3 regions of the Arthrobacter sp. StoSoilB22 genome follow, and region 3 is predicted to be linked to each of the others. Evidence: riboswitches for the same ligand, from Rfam matches in the RefSeq annotation. Region 3 holds a riboswitch; each other region holds the start of a gene.

Region 1 (7,487 bases), 1.3 Mb from region 3:
GCGGCCACGGACCGCTCCTGGCAGATCGAACTGGAACGGTGGCGCTCGGAAGGCCGCACAGCCGAAGTATTGGGCTCAGACGCGGTGCTCTGGGACCGTTTTGCCCGGCAGGCGCGGCTGGATGACACCGCGCGCCGCTGCTTTGAAAACCTCGACGCCGTCACTCAACGCTGGTGCGGGCAGTACGTGGCGGGTGTCAATGGTGCACTGGCGGAAGGCCAAAGGGGCGGAGCCGAGTTTGACGAGTCCGGCAGCGAACCCGAGCCGTGGAATCCATGGACGCCGCTGGGCGTCTTCCTGGTGCACCACATCCTCTTCTCCACCTTCCCCAACAAACTGTTCCGGGCACACGTCGCGCGGACACTCGGCGACCACGCCGTCAGCCTGTTCAGCATCGAGGCACCCGTCTGGTCAGGCAGTAACGCGTGGGCGGCCCACGGCTCGACGACGGCCAGCGGCCTGCCGCTGATAGCCGGCGACCCCCACCGCCTCATGGAACTCCCCGGCGTCTACCAACAGGTACGGCTGGCCTGCCCCGAGTTCGACGCGATCGGATTCGCGTTCCCCGGAGTTCCCGGCCTCCCCCATTTCGCCCACACCGGCAACACCGCCTGGGCGATCACCAACGCCATGGCCGATTACCAGGACCTCTTCGTGGAGGAATTGCGCCGGATCAGCGACAGATCCGGTGATCGCATCGAGGCGCGCGGAGCGGAAGGCTGGGAGCCCGTCGTCGTGAGTTCCGAAACCATCACCGTCCGCGACGGTGAGGGAGTGGCCGTTGAAATTATTGAAACCGCGCGCGGCCCGGTCATCTCTGAAACGCCCGACGGCGGCGCACTGAGTTTGCGTTTCCCGGCCAGGGTCGAGGGGCGGTTGGGTTTCGAGGCCCTCCTGCCGCTGCTGCGGAGCCGGAGCGTTTCCGACGTGGAAGCCGCCTTCGATGCGTGGGTGGAGCCCGTCAACAGCGTAGTGGCCGCCGACGTTTCCGGGTCCGTACGGCATTTCGTCGCCGGGTTGGTTCCGCAACGGAATCCGGCCAACCGGCGATTGCCCGTCCCGGCCCTCTCGGCCCGCCACGAGTGGGAGGGACAGTACGTGGTCCTGCCCCGCACCGAGGTCCAGAGGTTTATGGTCAGCGCGAACGACCGCGAAGCTGGCGGCGGTGACATGGTGGCCATGGAGTTCGCGCCCGCGCATCGGGCCCTCCGCATCCGGCAGTTGCTGGAGTCGACCGCCGGTCCGTTATCCGTGGACGCCATGCAGGCCATCCACACGGACACTCTGCTGGGTCCGTGGCCGTTGTTCCGGTCAACGCTCTCCGGCCTTGACACCCAGGACCTGTCCAGGGAGGCCAAGGACCTGCGTGCGCTGTTGTTGACGTGGGATGGACTGATGGATGCCGGCAGCCACCAAGCTGCGGTCTTTGCAGCGTGGCGCGGAGCTATCGTCCAGCGACTGGCACGGCATTCCGCGTTGGCTCCCCTGGGTGAGCCCACTGGTTACTCAGCGTTGTTCGGGCCTTGGTTATCCGTGGCATCCCGCATTGGATTCGCCTTGGAGACCCTCCTGGCGCGTGGGTCCGAACTCGGCATTAACGTTCGAGTGGAAGCCGCCGCCGCACTTGAAGACGTTGCCTTGGAGGAGTCCATGCTCAACGGCGCTGCATGGGGTGACCGGCACAAACTTCTGGCCGTCCACGTCCTCCCCGGCCCCCTCGCGTCATCGGCGCCCACCTCAGAGCTCAGCGGAGACACCGGGTGCGTCCTGTGCACCGAGAGTCTCCCAGGTGTCGAAGACCGAAGCTTCCGTGGGCCCGTGGCCCGCTACGTCTGGGACCTGGCTGATCGGCGTAACAGCCGTTGGATTGTGCCTTTCGGTGCTTCCGGCTCGCCAGGTCACCGGCACTTCGCCGATCAGCTGCCGCTCTGGACCGCGGGTCAACTCGCCCTGGTGGTCACTGACTGGCCTTCGTTGGCCAAAGATCATCCCTGACCAGCCCGTTCCGTCCCTCTCGTGACCCCACATCCGCCAGCATCCGCATCAGAACGCATCAGCCCCGAAGGAAGCCATGACCACCACCACCCAGGACTTCTCTGTCCGCACCACCGTTTACGCTGAAGACCTCGAGGGGTGGGGCGCATTGCGGCTTGTCCCGCTGGTTCCTGCCGAGGACATCCACTTCATCTTCGAATGGGTCACCCAACCCCGCGCCAAGTTCTGGGGCATGACGGAAAACTCCAGGGACGAAGTCCAAGGGATCTACGAGTTCCTGGACTCCTTGGAGACCCACCACGCCTTCCTGGCCCTCCTTGACGGGGAGCCACTGGCCCTCTTCCAGACCTACGAGCCCCTGCACGATCCCGTGGGTGAGGCATACCCCGCCCGCGAGGCGGACATCGGCATGCACCTGCTTCTGGCCCCCGCCACACGGCCTATCCCGCATTTCACCCCGAAGCTGGGCACGTCCTTGATCAAGTACATGTTCTCCCTGCCGGGCAAGGACCGGATTGTGGTGGAACCGGACTCCCGCAACGCCAAGGCCCTCCGCCGCCTGGAAGCGACGTGCTTTGAGTTGGGTCCCATCATTCAGCTCGCTGAGAAGGAAGCCCAGTTGGGGTTCCTGACCCGCGCAGGCTTCGATGAAATCCAGGAGCAGCAGGCTCTCTGAGCCCGCGTAGAGAGGACAAAAAGTGCCGCCGGCGGCCCCCAACGCTACCGGCGGCACGCTTGGTGCCCAGCTCACCAACGCCTCCAGCGCTAACGCCAGACGAAACTCCAAGTTCCCGCTCCAACGGCCGTCAGCACCGCACCGGCGGCGATCACCAGTCCGCCAAGGACCACCCACGCATCCAACAGCGAGTACGTAGATTCGCGCGCCCACGTCCGCCGGCCCCCGCCGAAACCGCGCGCTTCCATGGTCACAGCCAGCCGGGAAGCCCTGCGAACAGCTTGGACCAGGAGCCCGAAGCTCTGGCCGAGGGTTGCTTTCAGGCGTTGGAACGGGCTGCCTTGTGAACCCACCCCACGGGCGCGGCGGGCCATGCCAATGGTCTGCCATTCCTCGGCCATGAGCCCCACCAGCCTCATCGCCGCGAGGGACCCCAGGACAAAGCGGTGTGGCAGCTTTGCTTTCTGCGCCAAGGCATCAGCCAAGTCGGTGGGATCGGTGCAGGTCATCAGGAGAATGGCCGGCAACGCAATCGCCAAACCGCGCAGCATGAAACCCAGCCCCAGCTCCAGGGAACCTTCACTGATGGACCAGAGTCCGACGTCGAGCAGCACAGCTCCGCTGTCCGCCGCCACAATCGCGGTGCTCCAGCCGCCGATCGCTGCCGCGATGATCAGGGGCCAGGCCCGCTGCCACAGAAGCCTGAGAGTGAGTCCGGCCAGTGGAAAGAGCGCCAGTTCCGCAACCAGTGCTGTGGAGGCCGAGACCCAGTCGATGGACAGGGCCAGCACCAAGGAAATCAGGAAAACGGATACGAACTTGGCCAACGGGTTGGCTTTGGTCAGGAGGGCATGGTTCCCGCGCAGGTTCAAGGCGTCCCTCATGCTGCACCCGCTTCCTGACGTGTGGCTTCACCCTGTTGGACCGGGCCGAGCCGCAATTCCGTTCCGCCGAGTACGGCACTGAATTCCTGATCGTGGGTCACGGAGACCACCGCGGTTCCAGCGTCCAGCAGCTCGGAAAGGAACGACGCCAGTTCTGCCCAGGTGTTGGCGTCCTGACCGAACGTGGGCTCGTCCAGGACAAGCACTTTCGGATGGGCCGCGAGCACCGTGGCCACCGAGAGCCGCCGCTTCTCCCCGCCGGACAACGTGTACGGGTTGGCATCCACCAAGTGCGTCAACCGCAACCGCTCCAGCAGTTCATCCACGCGTTCCTCGCCGTGGCCAAGATGCTTTGGACCAAACATGAGCTCATCCAGGACGTTGCCTGTGACGAACTGGTGCTCAGGTTCCTGGAAAACCGTGCCAATGCGGGAGATCAACTGCTCGGCTTTCCACTTGTACGGGTCAATACCGGCACCCTGGGAAAGGTCGACGGCGGCACTGACCTTGCCGTCCACCGGCGCAAGAAGGCCGGCGAACGTGAGCGCGAAAGTGGATTTGCCGGCACCGTTCGGACCCGTGATGGTCAGCGCTTGGCCTGCCCTGACCTGTGCACTGATGCCCGTTTGAACCGGCACGGGTGGGATGGTCTTGAACCTCTTGCGTCGTGGCTTTTCCCGGGAAACTGCGAGGTCCTGCGCCGCGAGGAGGAGCTGCGCGGTGTGGGGTTCGGCGTGGGGATCATTCCGCCGTTCCCGGGTCGCCGGAACATATCCCGGCACCCAGACGCCGGCTGACATCAGCATGGTGCGGGCTTCAGAAAGTACCTGGTCCGGCGGCCCGTCCAAGAGGACGCCCCCTGTAGCCCGGCCCGCTCCCAAGCCGTCCGAGCCCGCCGCCTTTGTTGACCCTGGCTGCAGGACCACAATCCGGTCCACCAGGTCCTTCCACACGGACACTCGGTGTTCCACCACAACAAGGGTGGCGCCGGTCTTGTCCAGGCACCGCCCTACCGCATCCCGGACCTCCAGAACGCCCGCCGGGTCCAAGTTTGCTGTTGGTTCGTCCAGCAGGATCAGGCCGGGTCGCATCGCCAAAATGCCGGCCAGCGCCAGGCGCTGCTTCTGTCCACCGGAGAGTGCCGCCGTCGGGTGATCCAACGCCAAACCGCCGCCTGCCGCGGTACGCAACCCCACGTCGTCGAGCGCTTCATGGACGCGTTCCCAGATCTCGTCCCTTGGGACGGCGAGGTTCTCCGCGCCGAAGGCGACGTCGTCACCCACGCGCGAGAGGACCACCTGTGTCTCAGGGTCCTGCTGCATCAGCCCGGCCCGGCCACGCTGCTCGCGGGGCGCGACGCCGTCAATCAGCAGGGAGCCGGTCTCATCCGAGTCGTCTTCCTCGTCCCCCAGAACCCCGGCAAGGGCATGCAGGAGCGTGGACTTGCCCGCACCCGAAGGACCCAGCAGCAGCACGCGCTCCCCCGGTTCAATCCGAAGGTCCAGGCCCTCAATGGCAGCTTGGGCCCGGCCTGCATGCCGCCACCCCCAGCCCTCGGCGGAGATGGCAGCAGGCTGCACCGCGCCGCTAAGTGTGGCGGACATCAGTTGAAGACTGGCTCCGAAGCGGCCTTGCGCGAGGCAAAGGAGCTCAGCACCCCGGTCTTGGCCAGCCCGCGCGTCGCAATCCACGAGAGTGCGCCCGCGATGATCGCCCCGGAGATCGTGGTGAAGGTGATGTAGGCCAGCTTGTCGATGGCCTCGTAAGCGATGTTCCAGCCCCAGGGCAGGAAGGAGTCGTTTAGGCCGCAGAAGAGACCCGCGCCGGCGCCCGCAAGGAGAGCAGTGGGCAGGTTGAACTTCTTGTACCGGAACGCCGCGAAGATGAGTTCGGCGCCCAGGCCCTGCAAAATGCCGGAGATGAGCACCGTGGTGCCGTACTGCGAACCCATGATGAGCTCACCCGTGGCGGCAACAGCCTCGCAGAACAGCGCTGCACCCGGCTTGCGGATAATGAGCATGCCCAGGACCGCAGGGATCATCCAGCCGCCGGCGATCAGACCGGTGAGCGGCGGATACGTCGCATTCATGGGGATGGAGACCAGTGCGGCGCCCTGGGACCATGCCCAGAAAATCACGCCGCCGGCAATGGCGATCAAAGCCGCCACAACAATGTCTACAACACGCCAGTTATAACTGGTCTTCTTCACGTTTACCGTGGTCATTTTCTGCCTCCTGAGGTTACAGGAGGGGAAAGTGCTACCCGTCATCCAGCTGGCCTGCGCCGCCCGGATCCGGACACTCTGAGAAGCTCGACTCCCTTGCGCCGGTACTAACCGGATCAGGTTCGAGGGTCTGCGGCTATCCGCACTCTCAGCGCCCTCGCGTCTCCTGCATCTCTGCAGAGTCCGACGGCGGCGCTCCCCTGTCGTTATCAAATCTGCCCTGATGGGCTGGTTCAGTTTACACCTGAGTCCGCGGCGGGCGCTGGTCCGTTGGGCGGCATTCAGTCACAATCAGCCGCGGCGGAGCACAGTGCTGACCCCCGTGCGCGTTGCGAGGCCCACTCTGCACCCTAAACCCACACCATTCCATGCACACCGGGCCACACAACGGGACCTGAGAGAATGAACCAGCAGACTTCACCGCGGCAAAGGGGCACACGTCATGACGAACCTTCCCACCACCCATAGCGCTGTGCCCCAACCACGTCTGGCCGCAAGCGTCATCCTGCTCCGTGATGCCCCTGCCGGGCTCGAAGCCTTCGTCCAACACAGGGTCAGCACCATGGACTTCGCGGCCGGAATGGTGGTCTTCCCGGGAGGACGTGTGGACTCCGCGGACGGGTCCGGGTGGGACTACCCGGAGGAATTGCTTCAACGCCACGCGTCAGAATGGAACCAGAGCTCCGTGGGCGCGGATCCTGCCGAAGCCGTGAGGAACGCCGGGAGAATACTCACTGCGGCCATCCGCGAAGTTCAGGAGGAGGCCGGGCTCACCATCGAAGCCGGACACCTCCGCCCGTGGGCCAACTGGATCACGCCCGCGGACATGCCCAAGCGCTTCGACACCTTCTTCTACATTGCCAAGCCAACAGCTGGTGCTACGCCCCAACACCAAACAACCGAGGCTTGGCAATCATTGTGGATGCCTGTGGCGGAGATTCTTGCAGCGGAAGCGGCCGGCACTTTGAAGTTGATGCCGCCAACCTATTACCTCCTCAAGGAACTTGCCGGGTTCGGAACAGTTGACCAGGTTTGGACGGCCGAGCACAGCGTCGTCCCGGTGCTGGCGCCGGTGGGCTCCATGGCAGCGTTCCTTAAGGAGCGGGAAAACCGTCGCTAACGCGTGCGATGGGTGTAGCCAGCTAGGCTGGGGACATGAACCTCTTCTTTAAGCTGATCGGTGCCGGAGTAAGCCTCGGGGCAGGCTTCGTGGGCACCAAACTCGTCAACAAAGGGTGGGAAAAGGCAACAGGCAACAAGCCCCCCCTTGGTCATGACGACGCAGAAACCAGCCTGCGCTCGGCCTTAACCTTCGCTTTGATCTCCGCCTTTGTCAGCACGCTCATCCAAGTCCTGGCGAGCCGGGGCACCCAGCGGGCCATCGCGCGCTTCGCCAAGAGCCACGACATCGTCTAGGCATCCAAACCACGACGCCGGGTCACCTGCAGGTGACCCGGCGTTCGTCGTTGCTGCTGCTAGCTGTCGCTCCGCGGTTCCTGGCCGGCAGCCGCCCTTTGGACCACGGCCTCCAGTTCATCCTTGGTGAGCTTCTCCCGGTGTCCATGTTTGGTGCGGTAGGCAGAACGGCCAACCATGTGAGCTGACACTGGTGCTGTGAGGAGCTGGAAGATCCATGCCACCAACAGAACCGGCCACACCCACCATGTCCGCATCTGAAGTCCAATCGCGGCCAGCATGAGGAACAGAC
Region 2 (7,487 bases), 340 kb from region 3:
TCTCTTCCACCGTGACCGTGTCACCGAGACCGGCGCCAGCCAGCACTTCCTTTGCGTGTTCGGTCCTGCGAGCCGGGACTGTGACTTCCGCGCCGGCTGAAACCAGCGCCCGAACTGTCTCCAGGCCGAGCCCGGAGTATCCGCCGGTAACGATAGCCGCCTTTCCGGCGAGGTCGATTCCATCGATGACCTCCCGGGCGGTGGAACCGTGCCCAAAACCGGAACCAAGAGGGTGTTGCAGGGTCTCTGCCAGATCTTCGCTCATGGTTGAGCTTTACAGACAAAGGCCTGACCGGGCAACGATCAGTAAATGGGCTTCTCCGGTTCCACATCGCGCACCCAGGCGAGAATACCGCCGTCGAGATGGCTGACGCGCGTGTAGCCGGCCTTTTGCGCCGCTTCAAGGACAGCAGCCGATCGAGTCCCGGCCTTGCAGTGGAACACGATGTCCCTGTCCTGCGGCAGCTGCACCCACGCTTCGCCGGAGAGTATGCGGCCCTGCGGAATCAGGATAGAGCCGTCGATGCTCACGATGCTGTGCTCGCCCGACTCGCGGACATCCACGAGTTCGAAGTCCCGCTCCCCCAACTCCCGTTCGGCAAGCATTGCGGCCAGGTCTTTGGCGGAAACAGTGTGCTCCTGGTCCGTGGCCGCCGGCGGCGTTACTCCACAGAAGGCCTCGTAGTCGGTCAATTCCGTAATGGGTTCGGCTTCCGGATCCTTTGAGACCTTGATCTCGCGCCAGTTTCCGCCCAAAGCATCAAAAAGTGCCACCCGGCCCAGCAATGAACGCCCGACGCCGGTAATCAGCTTCACGGCCTCGGTGACCATGAGCGATCCAACCGCTGCGCAGAGCATGCCGAACACGCCACCCTCGCCACAGGACGGCACCGAGCCGGCGGGAGGCGCTTCCGGGTAGAGATCCCTGTACGTGGGCCCGTGGTCGGCCCAGAAGACGCTCACCTGGCCGTCAAAGCGGAAGATGGATCCCCAGACATAGGGCTTGCCGAGGATGGCAGCGGCGTCGTTCACCAGATACCGCGTTGCAAAGTTGTCAGCGCCGTCCAGGATGAGGTCATACTGCGCAAACAGATCCAGCGCATTGGAAGCGTCAAGGCGGACATTGTGCAGGACAACGTTGACCAAGGGGTTGAGTTCTGCGATGGCGTTACGTGCGGATTCGACCTTGGGCGTACCCACGTCCTTCACACCATGGATGACCTGCCGCTGCAGGTTGCTAAGGTCCACCGCGTCGTCGTCCAGTATGCCCAGGGTGCCCACTCCGGCAGCGGCCAGGTACAGCAGTGCGGGGGAACCAAGGCCACCGGCGCCTATGACCAGGACTTTGGCATTCTTGAGCCTGCGTTGGCCCAGGGCGCCAATTTCAGGAATGATGAGATGCCGGGAATACCGTTCCACCTCGGCCGGCGTAAGTTCGGCGGCCGGTTCAACGAGGGGCGGGAGGACAGCGGGCGCAGTAGCGTGGGCAGCAACAATTGAGGCCATACCCCAATCTATGCCTGCAGATGCCGCCCGGTCATATTACCCCCCGGTAGAGTAGTCATAACTGCGAAGGAAAGGCGGCAGACTGTGGCTGACGGCACACGGGCAAACGATGGGGCACCGGCCAGGCAGGAACGGGCAGGTACAACGCGTTCACCAAGGTTGCCGCGGGACGAGCGCCGCGCACAGTTGCTGAACGCGGCGCTGGAAGTATTCGTTGCCAACGGCTTCCACGGGGCAGCCATGGACGAAATCGCGGAGGCCGCCCACGTGAGCAAACCAGTGCTCTATCAGCACTTTCCCTCCAAGCGCGAGCTTTACATGGCGCTCCTGGACAGCCACCTTGCAACCCTGACGCAGCTGATGCTCAACGCCTTGAACTCCACCACGGATAACAAGGAACGCGTCAAGGCCGTCATGCGCGCTTACTACAGGTTCATTGCCGATGACGACCAAGCCCATCGCCTGGTGTTCGAATCGGACCTGATCAATGATGCCGATGTCAGTTCGCGTTTGGAGACTTTCAACAAAACGTTCGCGGACGCCGTGGCCCGTGTCATTGCCGAGGACACCAAACTGCCCCCTCTGGAAGCGCAGCTTCTTGGCCGTGGTTTGGCCGGAATGGCTCAGGTCAGCGCCAGATATTGGCTCGAAACGGACGGAAACCTGGACCTCGATGTGGCCAGCGATCTGATCTATCGTTTAGCTTGGCGCGGAATCAGTCGATTCCCCAAAGAGTCCTAGGCTACAAATAGAGGACTGACTTAACACTTGATTGGCTTGGAGGCCTTGCTGTGGAAGTAAAGATCGGCATTCAGAACGTTGGCCGTGAGATCGTGCTCGAATCCTCCCTGGATGCCGACGCCGTCGCCAAGATTGTGGCTGAGGCCGTGACCAAAGGCTCCGAGCTTCGCCTCACTGATGACAAGGGCCGACAGGTCATTGTTCCCGGCAACGTGCTGGGCTACGTGGAAATCGGCGCCGAGGAAACCCGGCGCGTCGGCTTCGGCGCTCTCTAGGGTCTTCCTACGTCTCGTCGTCCGCTAAGGAGTTTTCATGCTTTCTCTCGTCGTGGTGGTTCTGGCCACCATTGCCACCGGTTTCATTGTGTGGGCTAACGACAAGCGGCACGGCAAGTACGGGATCGCGCTGCCGGCCGGTGTCTCAGCAGCTGTGGGCACGCTGAGTTGGATCGCGTTCATCAGCGCCGGATTGGGCTACCAGCCTGGCGCAACGTGGATTCCGTGGGTCCTACCTATTGTGCTCGGCACTGCCGCGGCGGTTGCCGTGGTGCTCTTTCTCGGCCGGACCAGGACCCAGCACGATACTGCGGCCCTCACCAAGGCGCTGCGGCTTTAGAACCTTAGACAGTAGTAACCGTCACCCCATGGTGGCGGTCACTACTGTTTAAGCCCCGGCACGACTTAAGCCCCGCACGACGCCGCGTGTGCGCCGAGGTTGTCGTTCTGAAATGAGTCGCCGAGCCCGGCTGCCACATTCCGAGGGTTCGGATCAGAGGAACTCTGCCCGGCCTTCCATCGCCGAGGACGCGAGCGCGTGCTCCCGCCGGGGAATCCGGCCTGCCTGCCGCGCAAGCCTACCGGCGATGACAGCGTGCTTGAAGGCCTCCCCCATCTGCACCGGGTTCTGGGCCCGGGTTACAGCGGTGGCCAACAGCACGGCGTCACAGCCCAGCTCCATGGCCAACGCGGCATCGGAGGCGGTTCCGATTCCCGCGTCGAGGACCACGGGTACGGAGGCCCGGGACACGATGAGTTCAATGTTGTGTGGGTTCAGGATGCCGAGGCCGGTCCCAATGGGTGATCCCAAGGGCATGACGGCGGTGGCACCCAGGTTCTCGAGCCTGAGCGCGAGCACGGGATCGTCATTTGTGTAGGCGAAAACCTTGAAGCCCCGGTTCACCAGTTGTTCCGTTGCATCCACCAGTTCCACGGCGTCGGGCAGGAGCGTGTGTTCGTCGGCGATGACTTCCAACTTCACCCAATCTGTCTCCAGCGCTTCGCGGGCCAGTTCAGCGGTCATCACGGCGTCCTTGGCAGTAAAGCAGCCCGCAGTGTTGGGAAGTACCCGGATGTTGTGGTCCACCAGGAGCTGGAACAGCGATCCCGTTTCGGCGGGTGAGTAGCGCCGCATGGCTACGGTGGTGAGCTCGGTCCCCGAAGCCAGGAGCGCTGATCCCAGGCCATCAAGGCTCGGCGCGCCTCCGGTGCCCATGATGAGTCGGGAACCGAATTCCACGCCGTCGATCGCCAGCACATCAGTGGTTCGACCGTCAATGTTTGCTGTTGTCATGGTTCAGCCTCCTTGGACTGCTGTTACGAGTTCGAGTTCGTCTCCGTCGGCCAGCGCCGTCACGGCCCATTGGCTGCGGGGAACCACCTCGGAGTTACGTGCGACCGCGACTCCCAGCTTGCCGCCGTCGGCCGCTTGCCCGCGAGGGTCCAAGGCGCGGCCCGTGATCGCTGTGACGAGAGTGCTGACGGATGCGTCATCGGAGACTGCGTGATCGGTTCCGTTGAGTTTGATGTTCATGCTGTTTCCTTGGTGGGAGCGTGTGCTGCTGGTGTGAGTACTTGGGGAACTGAAGCGTTGCCCGCGAAGCGATCAGGCAGTAACGGAGCCCATCGAGGGTCCTTGGATCCGTTGATGAGTTCGCCCACGATCCTGGCGGCTACGGGAGTCAGGAGTACACCGTGGCGGAAGAATCCTGTAGCGATCACCAAGCCGTCAACGTCGCCGTGGGGCCCGCTGACCCGTCCAAGCAGGGGGGCGTTGTCCGGAGTGCCGGGGCGGGCGCGGGCAGTTGCTTCAAGGAGTTCCAGTTCCGCCACTGCGGGGACCAGAGTTTGGGCATCCCTCAGCAGTTGATAGACGCCGCCGGCCGAGACTGCGTTGGAAGTCGCTGACAACCGGTCTTCGCGTTGCGTCGCTCCGATCACCACGGTTCCGTCGTCCCGGGGAACGATGTAAACCGGAACGCCTCGAACCATCCCCCGAACAGTGGACGTCACCAAGGGCCGGAGCTTTTCGGGGACGCGAAGCCGGAGGATGTCGCCATAGACCGGCCGCACTGGAAGGGTCAGTCCTTCAGGGAGCCCCGACACGTGGGATGCCCCCAGCCCGTTGGCCACCACAGTCTCCGCGGCAAGGACCACGACTCCGGATTCGAGTTCCACTCCGGTGACCCGCCCGCCATCCCGCAGCACACCGCGCGCCGGGGAAAGAACGGCGAATCCGTCATCGGCCCCGGGCACCCAGGAGGCGTCGTCAGGCGAATGGTTAGCCAATCCAGCCAGGATGCAGGCGGCGAGCTTTCGCGGATCCACTTGGTGGTCGGCGGGAATGTCGAAAGCGCAGGAAATCTGCGGGCTAAGGAGCGGCTCGCGGTTCCTCGCGTCCCGCAGGGCAAGAGGTTCGACTCCCAAGCCAGCTGCGAGCTGTACGTTCCTGAGGTCTGCGAGCGCCCTGCGGTCGGCTGCGTCGGCACCCACGGCGAGGGTGGGCGTCGTGCGGTATCCGCTGCCCGCTCCCCCCAAGTGCAGTCTGTCCACGAAGGAGGGCCACAGCCGGGAAGACTCAATCATCAATTCCAGAAGGTCTTCCTCCTGGTAATGCAGTTCGCTGACGGGTGCAAGCATTCCGGCGGCGGCGAACGTTGCGCCCGAGGCCGGGGCGGGGTCGATCAGCACCACTGAACGGCCAAGTCGCCGGGCTTCATGAGCGATGCCCAGGCCTATGATGCCGCCGCCAATGACGGCCACGTCTGCCTGGATGGGGGTATGGCGGGGATCTGCCATTGGTTTCCTTCCCTACGCCGGTACTAGCCGGATCAGGTCAAGCGGTCGGCGCTGAAGCCCTCTCAGCCGGACAGTCATATGACGAATGTCGCGGCTCCCGCAGTACGTGCCCAGTTTAGAGGAACTACTCTGGTTTCCATGACCCAGCCTGACGCCCTCGCCTCTGCCCGCCTCTATTTGTGCACTGATGCCCGTCAACGGCAGGGCGATTTTGAAGACTTTGTGGACGCCGCTTTCGCCGGTGGTGTGGACATCATCCAGCTCCGCGACAAGACGCTGGAAGCTGCCGAGGAGCTTGAAATGCTGGCCGTTTTGCGGAGCGTCGCACAACGGCACGGACGGCTGTGGGCTGTCAACGACCGGGCCGATGTTGCCAGTATTTCCGGGGCTCCCGTGTTCCACATCGGTCAGAAGGACCTGCCTCTGACGGCCGCCCGCACACTCCTGCCGAATGTCACCGGCATCGGTCTTTCCACCCACACACCGGAACAAATCGACGCGGCAATTGCTACCGCCCAAGGCCCCTTGGGACTGGACTACTTCTGTGTGGGTCCGGTCTGGGCAACGCCCACCAAACCCGGGCGCGCGGCTGTGGGTCCGGGTTTGGTCACATATGCCGCAGAGGCACAGAAACGTGCAGGCGACGTGACGACACTTCCGTGGTTCGCCATTGGCGGCATCGACCACAGCAACGTTGAACAGGTGGTCGCCGCGGGGGCCAGCCGCATCGTCGTCGTGCGCGCCATCACGGAGGCAACAGACCCGACGGCGGCAGCGAAGTCGCTGCTGCAGGCGTTGGACACCGTTGAGCCCTAGCCGGTCCTGAGCTGGCCGGCGTCTACGCTGTCAGGCCAAGGCCCGTCATCCGGCGGGAATGCTTCCCGGCGAGTTCCGTCGTCAGCCGTTTCACCTCAGCACGCGAGTCCCCTCCGCTTCTCAGCGTTGGGCCCAGCCGCGGGTGCTCCATGCCGACGCGTTGCACCTGCGTCAAGGCCTCTCCCACCAGGCGGCGGCCCCACAGTGCAAGGCGCGATGCCAGGCGTGGGTCATCACTCAGGGCCCTCCTCAGCAGAACCCGAAGGACTTCAGTGGCTTGATCGGGGGAAGCCACCCGTTCAACAAAATGCTGCGTTTGTGGGTCAAGGAACATCGCGACAGCCCTGTAGAAGTCCGACGACACAGTGTCGATCACATAGGCCTTCATGACGGATTCGAACCAGTCTCCCGGTTTGGTGCGCTCGTGGAAATGGTCGAAGGAACGCTGGAACGGCAGCATCGCATGTTCGGGGTCGACCCCCATCTCCACCAATCGATCGCTGAGGAGCGCGAAGTTGCCGTAGGCACCCACAGCGATCTTCGCCAGCACTGACCTGTCATGAAGGGTGGGAGCATAACGGGAGTCCAGCGAGAGCCGTCCGAAAGCAGACAGCTCGCCATAGGCCATGGCTCCAAGCAACTCCGCTGAGAGTTCCCTGGCAGAGGCTGCGGCGTCCGGGGATATGCCCATGAACCCAGCCTATCCCTGGCCGGGCATGAGATTCCCGGGGTTTGCGTTCTGCTTCCGGCCTCGTTCCTACTAGGCTGGCTCGACGTGAGTTGACTGCCATGTGCCCTGCATACCGCCCGTCCTCCTCCTCGCACCCACTTCACTGAAGGAATTTCCATGAGTCACCCGAGTTACCCGCCCGCGCCCCAAAACGATGCCGGATCAGGAGTTCCGCAGGTCCCGGCCGCGCCTTATGCTTACGGCGGCCAGTTCCAAGGTGGAGCACAGCCTGGCTACCAACCCGGACCGGCTTCAGGCCCTTATGGAACTACGGGCGGGGCGGTTCCGGCCAAGTCCTTCATGACCACCTGGATTTTGGCGCTGCTTCTGGGTGGCTTGGGCGTGGACCGCTTCTATCTGGGCAAGATTGGTACCGGAATCGCGAAGCTGCTCACTGGCGGCGGCTTCGGCATCTGGTCCATTGTGGACCTCATCATCACCTTGACAGGAAACGCCCGGGACAAAGAGGGCAGGCCGCTGGCAGGCTACCTGGAGAACAAGAAGAAGGCGTGGATCATCACCGTCGTCGTCTGGTTCGCTGGTGTGATCGTGGGAATTGTGTCCACTGCGCTGTCTTTCACCCTCTTCGCCGCTGCAGTACAGCAGGGACGAACCACACC
Region 3 (7,487 bases):
CGGGATACTCCAAAAGGCCATCCGAGTGGGATTCCTCAACCAGCGATTCCGGATTGCCAACCACCCCTGGAAGAAGGCGTCCAATGGCTTCAACCATGGCCAACACTGCCACTTCACCGCCGTTGAGGACGTAGTCGCCGAGGCTGACAGGCCGGACGGTGAAATGATCCTGGGCCCACTCGATGACGCGTTCGTCAATGCCTTCATATCGGCCACAGGCGAAGACCAGGTGTTGCTCTTCGGCGAGCTCATACGCCAGGGCTTGGTTGAACTTCTCCCCTGCCGGCGACGGAACTATCAGCACCGGTTGTGAGCCTTCGCGGACGGTTGCGACTGATTCCAGGGCCTGCGCCCACGGTTCAGGTTTCATGACCATACCGGCGCCGCCACCATACGGGGTGTCATCCACCGTCCGGTGCCTGTCCGTCGTGTACGTGCGCAGATCGTGGACGTTCAGCTCCAGCAACCCGTCCTGCCGGGCCTTGCCTATGAGCGAGAGCTCCAGCGGGGCGAGGTACTCAGGAAAAATGCTGACAACATCGATCCTCATTTAGGCATCATCCCCGGCGCCATCCTTGGGCTCCTTGACGTTCTCGTCGTTGATCTCAAACAGGCCTGATGGTGGGGTGATGAGGATGTAGCCTTCCTCGACGTTGACCTCGGGAACGATTTCATCGACGAAGGGAATGAGGATTTCCTTGCCATCGGCAGCCTCGACCGTCAGCAGGTCCTGGACTGGAAGGGTGGTGAGAGCAGCTACTTTGCCCACTACCTGCGAGCCAACGCGGGCCTCCAGGCCAACCAGCTCATGCTCGTACCAGCCCTCGTCGTCGTCTTCGTCGTCGAGTTCCTCGGTTTCGATGAAGAGCTTCGCTCCCCGGATGACCTCGGCAGCATTGCGGTCGGCAATTTCTTCGAAGCCAAGCAGGAGGATGTCCTTATTCCACCGGGCACTGCGGATGGTCAATGGGCCAGCGGAGGCGGGCTCCACAACGAACTCGGTTCCAGCGACGAAACGCTCGGAAGGCGCGTCGGTGAGTACCTGCACCGTTACCTCGCCGCGAATACCGTGCGGTTTGCCGATCCGGGCCACCTGGAGCTGCATGGGTTCCTCTGAATTCTTATAGTGCCTGCGCCGCGCGGCGGCAAAGACAGGAAATTGTGGATAAAGCAATCCGGCCCCTCCACCATATTCGGTGAAGGGGCCGGATCTAAGACAAGTAGTGCTGAGCGCGTTACCGGCGACGGTCGGTGTCGACGACGTCGACCCTGACCTGCTCGCCACCGGCCAGGGCTGCAACCACCGTGCGCAATGCACGCGCGGTGCGTCCCTGTCGGCCGATCACCCGTCCGAGGTCCTCCTGGTGAACTCGCACCTCGAGGGATTCCCCGCGGCGGTTGTTCTTGGCACTGACCTTGACATCCTCAGGGCTGTCAACGATCCCACGGACCAAGTGCTCGAGCGCTTCTGCCAGCAACTTACTCAGCCTCGGTGGTCTCTGCTTCAGCCTCGGCCGGAGCTTCGGCTTCGTCCTTCTTGGCCTTCTTGGTGATGGCTTCCGGAATGATAACGGAACCCTTCTCCGGGGCTACGAAAGCTTCCTTCGGAGCTTTGGTCTTCAGGGTGCCTTCCTGGCCCGGCAGGCCCTTGAACTTCTGCCAGTCACCGGTGATCTTGAGGATCGCCGCAACCTGCTCGGTGGGCTGGGCACCAACGGAAAGCCAGTACTGGGCACGCTCGGAAGCGACCTCGATGTACGACGGCTCTTCGGTGGGGTGGTACTTGCCGATTTCTTCAATGGCACGGCCATCGCGCTTGGCGCGGGCATCCATGACGACGATGCGGTAGTACGGTGCGCGCATCTTACCGAAGCGCTTAAGGCGAATCTTTACGGCCACTTTTGTGGTCACTCCTGTTTCTGAAACGAGGTTGAACCCGACGTTCTGCACCCGTGGGGCGGGCCGTACTAGACGGTTCGAAGGACAAGATACGAGCACGGAGAGAGGGGCCGCACCGATCGAGTACCTGTCTATTGTGCCAGATGCCCGGAGCAAATACGACTCCGGTCCCCCTACCCGGCGTGTTCTTGCCCACTCCCGCGGTTAATGCTGCAGCCTCAAGCGAACAGGGGCGTCATTCGGACCAGACGTAAAGCCCGGCGCGCTCCGCCTTCTCGACGTCCGTCGCGAGGGCAGCCAACTGCTGGACATACTGGCGCGATTGCGCGGCATCGAAAGGCATATCGTCCTGTTCAGCCCATGCAGCGGCAACGTCGTCAAGAACGTTGGCGTCGCCTTCGCTCTCATAGGTGAGCAGTTCGGCAAGGGCCCGCACCATGGCTTCAGGGACACCCAGGAGGGCGTCGCTTGTGACGTCAACCAGGGCAAGCTCGTAGTCAGCTCCGGCGGCGTGAACAGCCTGTCCTGCGAGGTCGCCCAGTTGTTCGACTTCGAAATCGGTGATGCCGTCAATCCGAACGGCCGGGCCGGTTACACCTGCACCCTTCTCCAAGGCTGCAGCCCGCTTGAGCGCTTCATCGTGGGTGGCTACAAAAACTTCGGCAAAGCCCATGGAAAGTACTCTCATTCCTTCGTGCTGACGGGGCGGCGGCACAGGATCCCGGAGGTTCCGTGCCGTCATGCCAAGCCTAGTGCAGCCGGGGGCGCGGACTGGTCCTCAGCGCACGGTGACGCGCAGCTTGTTCCGCCAAGGATCATCAAAGCGCAGCTCGGCACCGGTATGGTGGCTCTGCACACCGGCAACCTTGAGGCGATCAGCAAGCGCGGCCACGTCATCGGCGCCGGGGACTTGAATCAGGACCTCCCCCAGGCCCAGCGTGTCCTTTCGCGGGCCCGCTCCACGGCTGTTCCAGACGTTCATGGCCATGTGGTGGTGGTAGCCGCCCGCGGAGACGAAAAGCGCCTGGCCGTGCCAGCCTGCGGTGCGCTCGAAGCCCAGGGTTTCAACGTAGAACTTTTGCGCGGTCTCCACGTCACCCACCTGCAGGTGAACGTGCCCGACGCCGGCCGCCGACTCACGCTGCCCGGTCACGGCAGCTTCACTCAGGTGCTGCTGCAGGAATCGCTGCGGCGGGAGAGCAACGTTGTCCATGACAACGTTCTTGCCATCCCACTTCCAGAGGTCACGGGGCTTGTCGTAGTACAGCTCAATGCCGTTGCCTTCGGGGTCGGTGAAGTAGAACGCTTCACTGACCAAATGATCGGCGCTGCCTGCGAACGCGCGGGGTTCGTATTCGGCTGCCGTGGCAATGGTGGCGGCCAATGAGGGCTGGTCCTCGAACAGAATGGCCGTGTGGAACAGGCCGGCTTCGCCCCGACCCGGAATCTGCAGGCCAGCCGCGGGAGCGAGGTGGACGACCGGCTTGCCGACACGCCCCAAATACAGCCCGCCGTCTTGCTCGGCCACCACGTCCAGGCCAAGGGCCCGCTGGTAGTAGTCACTCATGACCTTCATGTCGCCCACCTTGAGCATGACGGTGCCCATGGTGAGTTCGGCAGGCAGAAGATCCTGGCTGGATGATGAGGTCATGTGAAGCTCCCGGTTCCGAGGTGGCCGCTTATCGGCACCTTCTTACCTATCTAAATTACTTGAAGCTTCAATTTATTCCTAACGCACGACGTTCCCTCGAATCACGATGTGCCGGAGTTCGTCCATAGTCCGCAGCTGACGCCGCGGATCCTCACTGCAGAGCACGACGTCGGCGCTGGCCCCTTCACTGATGCCCTCGGCTCCCAGCCACGCACGGGCACCCCAGGATGCGGCGTTCAGGACCGCCGCCGGCGGAAGGCCGGCGTCGTGCAGTTCCTTCATCTCCTCCGCAATCCGGCCGTGCCTGATGACGCTGCCGGCATCAGTCCCGGCATAGATCGAAACCCCCGCTTCGAAGGCCGACAACACACGCTCATGGCGACGCTCCCACAGACGCAGCATGTGGTCCGCGTACTTCGGAAACTTTGGCTCTGCCTGCGCGGCAATATCGGGAAAGGTAGCGATATTGACCAACGTTGGAACAATCGGCACCGACTGCTCCACCAAGCGGGGAAGGTGCCTCGGGAGGAGACCGGTAGCGTGCTCAATGCAATCGATATTGGCATCGAGCATGTCGTCAATGGTGTCCTCAGCGAAACAGTGAGCCGTGACCCTGGCACCTTCATCATGCGCCGCTGAGATGGCATCCTTCACGGTCCTGGCCGGGAAGGAAACCGCGAGGTCACCGACGTCGCGATCTATCCAATCGCCCACTAGTTTCACCCAGCCATCGCCGTCCCGGGCTTCCTTTCGTACGGTCTCAACCAGTTCAGCGGGCTCAATTTCATGCCCCAGGCCGCGGAGGTACCGCCGGCTCCGCGCAATATGCCGGCCTGAACGGATCAAGCGGGGCAAGTCCGATCGCTGCTGTACCCAGCGGGTGTCCGAGGGCGATCCGCAATCGCGGATTAACAGCGTCCCGGCGTCGAGGTCTGCTTGGGCTTGGGCCAGCGTGGCGTGCTCATCAACGGCTCCTCCAACACCGAGTCCGACATGGCAGTGAGCGTCAACCAAACCCGGCAGGACCCAACCGTCCAGCACTCTGTCCGGCGCAGAAGCGGGACGCTGGAACGTCAAGGTGCCGTCCACTGACCATAGCCCCTGGCGCTCTTCGTCCGCCGAGACGAGCACGGGTCCACTGAATTCGATGATGTTGGCCATGGCAAAAGCGTAGCCGGGGTGGCATGGCAGAGCCGGTTCCCACCATGTGACTGGGCGGTGGTTCGTAGCTGTGGTAGCTTCGTCTACGACCACACGGGAGCCCTTGCAGGGGCTGAGATCGGACTGATGCAGTCTGCGACCGTTGAACCTGTCCGGGTAATGCCGGCGAAGGAAGTGAGTATTCCCTTGAGCACCGCAGAAACACAGCACAGCCCTGTCCAAAATCAGTTCGGCATGGACCAAAAACAGTCCGTCACGCAATCGTTGCAGTCCCACTCGTTGGCGTGGCTGGAAGATCCGGACAACGGCATACGCGTCCCCGTCACCGCGATCGCCTTGGAGCCCTCCCCCAACGGGCAAGCCAATCCACCTTTGCAGGTTTACCGAACAGCAGGCCCGGGCAGCGATCCGGTGGTGGGGTTGGAGCCGTTCCGTGCACCGTGGATCGAAGCCCGCGGAGATACGGAAGCCTATTCCGGTCGGCAGCGGAGCCTGCTCGACGACGGCAAGTCCGCGGTCCGGCGTGGGGCAGCGTCAGCGGAGTGGAAGGGCGCGCAACCCGTGCCGCGCCGCGCCGTGGAAGGTAGGACTGTCACGCAGATGTACTACGCGAAGCAGGGAGTAGTAACTCCTGAAATGCAGTTCGTCGCCTTGCGGGAGAACTGCGATGTTGAACTCGTCCGCAGCGAAGTTGCCGCGGGAAGGGCGATCATCCCGAACAACATCAACCACCCCGAATCCGAACCAATGATCATCGGCAAAGCTTTCCTGGTCAAGATCAACGCCAACATCGGAAACTCAGCGGTCACCAGCTCCATCGCCGAGGAAGTGGACAAGCTGCAGTGGGCTGCCAAGTGGGGCGCTGACACGGTGATGGATCTCTCCACGGGGGACGACATCCACACGACGCGTGAATGGATCATCCGCAACTCACCTGTCCCGATCGGAACAGTCCCTATCTATCAGGCCCTTGAAAAGGTTAACGGCGAGGCCAACAAGCTGACGTGGGAAATCTTCCGCGATACCGTCATTGAGCAATGCGAGCAAGGCGTGGACTATATGACCATCCATGCGGGCGTTTTGCTGAGGTACGTGCCGTTGACCGCCAACCGGGTCACGGGCATCGTTTCGCGCGGCGGGTCCATCATGGCCGGTTGGTGTCTGGCGCACCACAGGGAGAACTTTCTTTACACGCACTTTGACGAGCTCTGCGAAATCTTTGCCCGGTACGATGTCGCGTTCTCCTTGGGAGACGGGCTGCGTCCCGGTTCCATTGCGGACGCAAACGACGCCGCGCAGTTCGCCGAGTTGGACACCCTCGCAGAGCTGACGCAGCGGGCGTGGGAGTTCGACGTCCAGGTGATGGTGGAAGGCCCCGGGCATATTCCCTTCCACCTGGTGCGGGAGAATGTTGAGCGCCAGCAGGAACTGTGCAAGGGTGCGCCGTTCTACACCTTGGGTCCACTGGTTACCGACATCGCCCCCGGCTATGACCACATCACCTCGGCCATCGGCGCCACGGAAATTGCACGCTACGGCACCGCGATGCTCTGTTACGTGACTCCGAAGGAGCACTTGGGGCTGCCCAACAAGGATGACGTCAAGACTGGCGTCATCACGTACAAAATCGCGGCGCACGCGGCTGACCTCGCCAAGGGACATCCGGGAGCTCATGAACGTGATGATGCGCTGTCCAAGGCGCGGTTCGAGTTCCGCTGGAGGGACCAGTTCGCCTTGTCCCTGGACCCTGTCACCGCAGAAGCTTTCCACGACGAGACGCTGCCGGCAGAACCGGCAAAAACCGCTCATTTCTGCTCCATGTGCGGACCTAAGTTCTGTTCGATGCGCATCAGCCAGGACATCCGCGACGAATACGGTTCGGCAGAATCCCAGGCTGCAATCGCAGGAATGTATAACGGGATGCGCGAAAAGAGCGAGGAGTTCCTGGCTTCAGGGGGAAAGGTGTACCTGCCGGAGCTTCACGTCCCCGCGAACCAAGGCAGCAGGTCAGGAGGCCTGAACTGACATCGCCCGGCCCACATCCGCGATGAACGAGCGGATAGCCTGGTCGCCATCAACGGAATCCTGGGGCCGGTGTCCGCCCGCTGCCACGCGGCGGAGGGCACCGGTTTCCTGGAGGTAGCCGGCAATTTCCTCGTAAAGCGGCTCCCATCCGCCGGTGAGAACCAAAGTGGGAACCCCGGGAACAATGTGGAGCGGGGCCTCCCATGGTGGCGCCTGGAGCCTGAGCCTGCGGGCGGAACGCCGGGCTTCCGCAGTGTCCAGCCCACCCGTTTCAGCAGAGAAAGCACGGCGGAAATATTCACGCTGGTAATCGGCGTCATTGAGCTGCGTGCGGGCGTCGAACAGCGGTTCCATGAGTGCCCGGTGGGAACCCGTAGCCGGAAGCTCAGCAGTCAGGGACAAACATGCTGGCTCCACCAAAGTGAGTGAATGCACCAGCTCGGGGCGTTCGATTGCTGCCAGCATGGCGGAGATGGCGCCTTGCTCGTGTGCCACGATGTGGCCTCCACCGGAGTCAATCAAGGCATTGATCACAATGGCAACGTCCGCCGCCACATTGGATTCCGTTGGTTCGGCGACGGCATCAAAGCCGTGCCGCCGAAGGAAGAGGGCATCATAAGCGAGGGCCATGCCATGTTGCTTCGGCCATGCCGCAGCACCGAAACTGCCCAGGCCGTGAACGAAGACTACGCGCTGCTTATGCATTGGTTCAGCCTATTCCACGGCTCTGACATCCCAAGGGCCGGAAATC

What was found. A riboswitch is a leader RNA that binds a small molecule or an ion and turns the genes downstream of it on or off. The one in region 3 is predicted to bind thiamine pyrophosphate.
Region 1: another riboswitch for thiamine pyrophosphate. It lies ahead of LDN70_RS18510 (ECF transporter S component); the one in region 3 lies ahead of thiC (phosphomethylpyrimidine synthase ThiC).
Region 2: another riboswitch for thiamine pyrophosphate. It lies ahead of thiO (glycine oxidase ThiO); the one in region 3 lies ahead of thiC (phosphomethylpyrimidine synthase ThiC).

The regions. Positions count from the first base shown of each region.
Region 1 covers NZ_AP024652.1:3,987,982-3,995,468, forward strand. Annotated here, with positions in the region: gene LDN70_RS18490 (penicillin acylase family protein) at 1-1,995, shown strand, start outside; gene LDN70_RS18495 (GNAT family N-acetyltransferase) at 2,072-2,671, shown strand; gene LDN70_RS18500 (energy-coupling factor transporter transmembrane component T family protein) at 2,761-3,555, opposite strand; gene LDN70_RS18505 (ABC transporter ATP-binding protein) at 3,552-5,159, opposite strand; gene LDN70_RS18510 (ECF transporter S component) at 5,159-5,779, opposite strand; TPP riboswitch at 5,855-5,991, opposite strand; gene LDN70_RS18515 (NUDIX hydrolase) at 6,222-6,899, shown strand; gene LDN70_RS18520 (DUF4235 domain-containing protein) at 6,935-7,195, shown strand; gene mnhG (monovalent cation/H(+) antiporter subunit G) at 7,255-7,487, opposite strand, start outside.
Region 2 covers NZ_AP024652.1:3,022,970-3,030,456, forward strand. Annotated here, with positions in the region: gene LDN70_RS14010 (SDR family NAD(P)-dependent oxidoreductase) at 1-265, opposite strand, end outside; gene moeB (molybdopterin-synthase adenylyltransferase MoeB) at 304-1,506, opposite strand; gene LDN70_RS14020 (TetR/AcrR family transcriptional regulator) at 1,513-2,247, shown strand; gene LDN70_RS14025 (DUF3107 domain-containing protein) at 2,298-2,522, shown strand; gene LDN70_RS14030 (hypothetical protein) at 2,560-2,862, shown strand; gene LDN70_RS14035 (thiazole synthase) at 3,016-3,816, opposite strand; gene thiS (sulfur carrier protein ThiS) at 3,820-4,056, opposite strand; gene thiO (glycine oxidase ThiO) at 4,053-5,321, opposite strand; TPP riboswitch at 5,314-5,432, opposite strand; gene thiE (thiamine phosphate synthase) at 5,460-6,137, shown strand; gene LDN70_RS14055 (ferritin-like fold-containing protein) at 6,160-6,828, opposite strand; gene LDN70_RS14060 (TM2 domain-containing protein) at 6,985-7,487, shown strand, end outside.
Region 3 covers NZ_AP024652.1:2,679,716-2,687,202, forward strand. Annotated here, with positions in the region: gene trmD (tRNA (guanosine(37)-N1)-methyltransferase TrmD) at 1-550, opposite strand, end outside; gene rimM (ribosome maturation factor RimM) at 551-1,105, opposite strand; gene LDN70_RS12505 (RNA-binding protein) at 1,236-1,478, opposite strand; gene rpsP (30S ribosomal protein S16) at 1,480-1,899, opposite strand; gene LDN70_RS12515 (hypothetical protein) at 2,135-2,587, opposite strand; gene LDN70_RS12520 (VOC family protein) at 2,678-3,550, opposite strand; gene LDN70_RS12525 (amidohydrolase family protein) at 3,629-4,711, opposite strand; TPP riboswitch at 4,795-4,902, shown strand; gene thiC (phosphomethylpyrimidine synthase ThiC) at 4,898-6,736, shown strand; gene LDN70_RS12535 (alpha/beta fold hydrolase) at 6,719-7,441, opposite strand.